2 linked regions of the Bradyrhizobium sp. AZCC 1610 genome follow. The protein of the gene in region 1 interacts with the protein of each later gene in a pairwise test. Links are inferred from orthologs where the notes say so. Each region holds a gene or a part of one and is shown in the gene's direction. Other genes may lie near its edges.

Region 1 (3,054 bases):
GCGTTCGAGATAACGGCCGAATGAACGCAAGCCCGCCAGCGCCCGCATCAGCGAGCGCCCGGCAATGTCGTCGGCGCGGCGCATCGCCATGAAGGCCCTGATGTCGGTGGCTTCCAGCGCCGCAAACCGCTTCAGCGTGACCCGGGTCCCCCAGTGCTCGGTGAGGAAAATGAGGCATTGGCGGAGGTCGCGGGCGTAGGCTTCGAGTGTCTTTGGCGAGAGCCGCCGCTCGGCGCGCAGATGCGTCAGCCAGCGCGCCATCTCCAGCGCGAAGCCTTCGTCGGCGCAGTCGAGCTCGATCGGTTGAGGTGCCGGAACTTGCTTGACCATGACCTCTGCCTTGGAGGCGGTGATTCCATCCATTATATCGCACCTCTTTCGTTTACCGTTCGCTAACTTGGCGGCGCGGCGCTAGCTTGCCCCGGACACCTCAAGCCCGATTCCCTGATGGACCACGCCACCCGCGAAACCCCCTCATCCGTATCCGCGACCCGCGTCGTCGACGTGCTGGTGCCGGTCGCGCTCAATCAGAACTATTCCTACCGGGTGCCGCGCGGCATGGCGCTGAAGCCCGGCGACGTCGTCTGCGTGCCGCTGGGGCCGCGCGAGGTGGTGGCGGTGGTATGGGCGGAGAACGCCAATCCCGATCCGCGCCTGCACAACCGCCTGAAGGATGTCGGCGAAAAGCTCGACGTGCCGCCGTTAAAGGAGGAGCTGCGCAGCCTCGTCGATTGGGTCGCCAATTACACCCTGTCGGCGCGCGGCATGGTGCTGCGCATGTCCCTGCGGATGGGCGAAAATCTCGGGCCCGAGCGAATGCGGCTCGGCGTGCGGCTGGTGGGCGAGCCGCCACGGCGCTTGACGCCGGCGCGGCGCCGGCTGATCGAAGTGCTGTCGGACGGCCTGCTGCACGGCAAGTCCGAAGCCGCGCGGGAAGCCGGCGTCAGCGCCGGCGTGATCGAAGGTCTGGTCGACGAGGGGACGCTTGTCGTCGAGGCGATGCCGCCGCCGCTGGCGCCGCCGGCGCCCGATCCATCCTTCGCGCAGCCGGAATTTTCAAGTCAGCAGCGCACCGCGGTGGATGCGATGCGTGCGCTCGCGGCCAATGGCAGCTTTCACGTCGCGCTGCTCGACGGCGTCACCGGTTCGGGCAAGACCGAGGTCTATTTCGAGGCGATTGCGGAAGTCATTCGGCGCGGCAAGCAGACGCTGATCCTGATGCCGGAGATCGCGCTGACCGGACAGTTCCTCGACCGCTTTGCGCAACGTTTCGGCGTGCGTCCGATCGAGTGGCATTCCGAACTGACGCCGCGGACGCGGCAGCGCAATTGGGCCGCGATTGCAGCCGGCGAAGCGCCGGTCGTGGTCGGCGCGCGCTCGGCACTGTTTCTGCCCTATGCCGATCTGGGCTTGATCATCGTCGATGAGGAGCACGACCAGGCCTACAAGCAGGATGATGGCGCGCATTACCACGCCCGCGACATGGCGGTGGTGCGGGCGCATATCGCCAAAATTCCAATCGTGCTGGCGTCCGCGACGCCATCGGTCGAAACCGAAGTCAACGCGCGCAAGGGCCGTTATCAGCGCGTCGCGCTGCCGTCGCGGTTCGGCGGCCAGCACATGCCGCATATCGAGGCGATCGATCTGCGCCGCGCCCCGCCACCGCGCGGCCGCTTCATCTCGCCGCCGCTCGCCGAACAGATTCAGTTCGCGATCGAGAAACGTGAACAGGCGCTATTGTTCCTCAACCGCCGCGGCTACGCGCCGCTGACGCTATGCCGGGCTTGCGGCCATCGCTTTGCCTGCACGATCTGCGACGCCTGGCTGGTGGACCATCGTTTTCGTCAGCGCCTGGTCTGTCACCATTGCGGCTTCTCGATGCCGCGTCCGAACATCTGCCCGCATTGCCAGGCCGAGGAATCCCTCGTCGCGGTCGGCCCCGGCGTCGAGCGGCTGCAGGAGGAGGCGGCCGCGCTGTTTCCGAATGCGCGCACCATGGTGCTGTCGAGCGATCTCATCACCTCGATCGAGAGCATGCGCAGCGAGCTGAACGAAATCGCCGAAGGCCGCGTCGACATCATCGTCGGCACGCAGCTGGTAGCGAAGGGACATAACTTTCCACGGCTCAATCTGGTCGGCGTGGTCGACGCGGATTTGGGCCTCGGCAATGGCGACCCGCGCGCCGCCGAGCGGACGTTCCAGTTGCTCAACCAGGTGATCGGGCGTGCCGGGCGCGATCAAGGCCGCGGCGTCGGGTATTTGCAGACCCATCAGCCCGAACATCCCGTGATGAAGGCGCTGATCGCAAGCGACCGCGAGGCGTTCTATGCCAGCGAGATCGAAGCGCGGGAACGCGCCGGCTATCCGCCGTTCGGCCGGCTCGCCAGCCTGATCATTTCCGCCGGCGACCGCCCGACCGCGGAAGGTTTTGCGCGAAGGCTCGCCGCGATCGCGCCGATCGACGAGCGCATCCAGGTGCTGGGGCCCGCCGAAGCGCCGCTTGCGGTCATCAAGGGCCGCTACCGGTTCCGCCTGCTGGTGAAGTCGCTGCGCAATGTCGATCTGTCGGAATATCTTCGCGAATGGCTCGCCGCCGGGCCGAAGACCAAGGGCAATCTCAAGCTCGAAGTCGACGTCGATCCGCAGAGCTTTTTGTAAGCGCCATACCGTTCAATCAGGGCGGTGCCGGTCAACCATTCGACCACAGATTGGTCGTGTATCCCGTCTCGACAAAGGCGTCGATTTTCGCCGCCTGATCCTCGTCGCCACCGGTCCGGGCCGCAAAAATCTTTCCGAACGAGATGCGCTTGGCTTCCGGCCAGTGCTCCGGTTCCCAGAGGTGCGATCGGAGCACCGAACGCGCGCAATGGAAATAGCACCGTTCGATGTGGATCCGGATGGCAAGCAGCGCCGGGCGGCCTGACTTGCCAAGTGCGGCCAACAATTCGGCATCGTCAAAGATCTCTGCCCGGCCCGACAGCCGCAACGTTTCGCCGGTCCGGGGCCGCAGGAAGATCATGCCGATCCGGCCGGTTTCGATGATGTTCTGCAGGC
Region 2 (2,954 bases), 4.0 Mb from region 1 along the record:
ACGGCACCCCAGCGGGTGTCATCACCGGTGGTGCCGACCACGAGGCCCGTGGGAACATCAAAGATGCGGTAACGATCCGCCGTAACGGCCGCACCACCTTTGACATAGAACAGAACGTTGTTGGCCGCGTAACCGACTTGGCCCGTGATCAGGCCGAATGCATCAATGCGCGACTCGTTGCGGAGCGTCGGATCGATCAGGCTGACATTGCTGCCCTGGAAGTCGGCCCAGTTGCCCTGGCCTTCAATGCCGAACACCCAGGTGCCGGCCTGCCAGCGATAACCGATCTGACCGCCGACGGTACCGCCGTCTGCGTCATGGCAACCCTCGGCTCCGACGAACGCGCCGGCCACGTCCACGAAGTCCCAGCACTTACGGCTCGTACCCCAGCCACCGTTGGCGCCGATGTAGAAGCCGCTCCAGTCGTACACGACGGCGACCGGCGCCGGCGGGGCCTTGGTGTAAGGACGCGCAGCGAGGTCAGCGGCCGCCGCAGGCGCAGCGAACGCGATGAGAGCAACCGTACCTAACAGAAACTTCTTCATCCTCTTAATCTCCAGCTTGTCCGCTTCCCTGGGTCCCGAAGCGTTTCGAAATGACGCGAGCGCCCCGCGCCGGTAGGTAATTTTATAGCGCGACTCGCTCGGAAATTGCGTCTCCGAATTGCAACACCCATGATCCAAAATATGGAGCCAAGCCAATGATCTACCTGCGTTATTCCTGTTAGCGGGCGGAACTTTCGGTTCCATTTTGTCATTTTCGAGACTCGATTGTGGCGAACCAAAGTCGCCCTATAGCTGAGTAGTGTGTTCGACCCACGGCTATGTGAGATTGCCGGAACAAAGCTGGAACGCTCGCGAGGGCGATGCTATATGTGGATAACCGCCGACTTGCCGAGGGATCGCTAAGTCGGCGGAGCTTGCGAGCGTATAGGGTCGCTTCGGATGTCCGGAAGCGGACGCGAAAGAGCGGACAACGCGACAGGATCAAGAACTGGCGACAGGTCAAGAATTGAAGGCGGCCGGAATAGAAGCGGCCTGACCAGTGATTTTTTACCGGTGATTTTTGCCGGCGATATCGAGTGGAGAGCGGCGATGGCGGGAAGTGTGAACAAGGTGATTCTGGTCGGCAACCTCGGCAAGGATCCTGAAATCCGGCGGACACAGGACGGGCGGCCGATTGCCAATCTGAGCATCGCGACCTCGGAGACCTGGCGCGACAAGGGCACCGGCGAGCGCAAGGAAAAGACCGAGTGGCACCGCGTCGTGATCTTCTCTGAACCGCTTTGCAAGATTGTCGAGCAGTATCTGAAGAAGGGCGCCAAGGTGTACATCGAGGGCGCGCTGCAGACCCGCAAATGGACCGACCAGAGCGGGGTCGAGAAATACTCGACCGAAGTTGTGCTGCAGGGCTTCAACTCGACCCTGACCATGCTCGACGGCCGCAGCGGCGGCGGCGGTGGCGGCAGCTTCGGCTCCGACGATTCCGGCGGTGATTTCGGCTCCGGCGGGCCGGTCAGCTCCGCGCCGAGGCGACCGGTTGCAGCCGGCGCGCGCAACAGCGACATGGACGACGATATCCCGTTCTAAGGGCTGCGTCGCCGGTTCTGAGGGCTGCGTCGCCGGCTGAACCGCCCTCGGGTTTCGGAAGCGCCCGCCATGAGCCTCGCGCCGCTGCTCGATGCCGCTCCCATGATACCGGTTCATGCCTTTGCGGCCATGGCGGCGTTCGCGCTCGGCATCGTGCAGTTCGCCGCCCCGAAGGGGACGCTGCCGCACCGGACGATCGGCTGGATCTGGGTCGGCCTGATGGTCGTCGTCGCCGCCAGCTCGTTCTGGATCCACGAGATCCGCTTGCTCGGTCCCTGGAGCCCGATCCACCTGCTATCGATCATGGTTCTGGTCCTTCTGCCGGTGGCCGTCATTGCCGCGCGCCGCCACAATGTGAGCCGTCACCGCAAGACGATGATCGGTATCTTCACCGGAGGGTTGGTCGTCGCCGGCCTGTTCACCCTGCTGCCGGGACGGATCATGCATGCGGTGTTTTTCGGCCCTTAGGCCGATTCAGGAAACACCACTCCAGCGCCGCGTTTCCGGGCCTGGAAATGCCGGCTCCGGCGAACCCCGCGCAATCCCGTAAGTCCATGAAAAAACGAGCGGAAAAACAACCCTTCCGGAACGCGTCAGGGTGGTTATCGGGCCTCCGATGCGCTATATGATTCTCAGTTGAGAACTGACCGGATTCCCCTTTGTCTGACCCTGAAGATAACAAGCCCGGCGAGCCGCCGGAGCCTTCCGATATTCGTCCCGTTTCCATCCTCGACGAGATGAAACGCTCCTACCTCGATTACGCCATGAGCGTGATCGTGGCGCGGGCGCTGCCGGACGCGCGCGACGGGCTCAAGCCCGTGCATCGCCGCATTCTCTACGCGATGCACGAGAACGGCTTCGAGTGGAACAAGTCGTACAACAAGTCGGCGCGCACGGTCGGCGATGTCATCGGTAAATACCATCCCCACGGCGATCAGTCGGTCTATGACGCGCTGGTGCGTCTCGCGCAGGATTTCTCCATGCGCGTGCCGTTGATCGACGGTCAGGGCAATTTCGGCTCGGTGGATGGCGATACGGCGGCCGCCATGCGGTACACCGAATCCCGGCTGACCAAGATCGCGCAGACGCTGCTCGACGATATCGACAAGGACACCGTCGATTTCCAGGCCAATTACGACAGCCGCGACCGCGAACCGACGGTGCTGCCGGCCAAATTCCCCAACCTTCTGGTCAACGGTGCCGGCGGTATCGCAGTCGGCATGGCGACCAACATCCCGCCGCACAATCTCGGCGAGATCATCGACGCCTGCGTGGCGCTGATCGACAATCCGGCGCTGACGATCGACGATCTCATCAACATCGTACCGGGACCGGATTTTCCAACCGGCGGCATCATCCTGGGAC

What was found. The genes of interacting proteins can lie anywhere in the genome.
Region 2: the proteins of V1279_RS36475 (region 1) and V1279_RS16985 interact in binary tests that used the Escherichia coli proteins (3 or more experiments, as listed by UniProt). The link is inferred for Bradyrhizobium sp. AZCC 1610 from one-to-one orthologs.

What each region holds. Positions count from the first base shown.
Region 1 is NZ_JAZHRR010000001.1:7,446,486-7,449,539, forward strand. The notes cover bases 113-3,052. They hold V1279_RS36475 (primosomal protein N'), read left to right. Parts: upstream 113-447; coding sequence 448-2,658; downstream 2,659-3,052. Other genes in these bases: V1279_RS36470 (tyrosine recombinase XerC), read right to left, coding at 113-330; V1279_RS36480 (MSMEG_1061 family FMN-dependent PPOX-type flavoprotein), read right to left, coding at 2,690-3,052. Also shown: more of V1279_RS36470, read right to left, coding at 1-112; more of V1279_RS36480, read right to left, coding at 3,053-3,054.
Region 2 is NZ_JAZHRR010000001.1:3,423,631-3,426,584, reverse strand. What follows is about bases 2-2,841. They hold V1279_RS16985 (single-stranded DNA-binding protein), read left to right. Parts: upstream 2-1,094; coding sequence 1,095-1,589; downstream 1,590-2,841. Other genes in these bases: gyrA (DNA gyrase subunit A), read left to right, coding at 2,249-2,841; V1279_RS16980 (DUF2306 domain-containing protein), read left to right, coding at 1,659-2,057; V1279_RS16990 (outer membrane protein), read right to left, coding at 2-545. Outside these bases: more of V1279_RS16990, read right to left, coding at 1-1; more of gyrA, read left to right, coding at 2,842-2,954. UniProt on the Escherichia coli protein: Plays an important role in DNA replication, recombination and repair. Binds to ssDNA and to an array of partner proteins to recruit them to their sites of action during DNA metabolism. Acts as a sliding platform that migrates on DNA via reptation.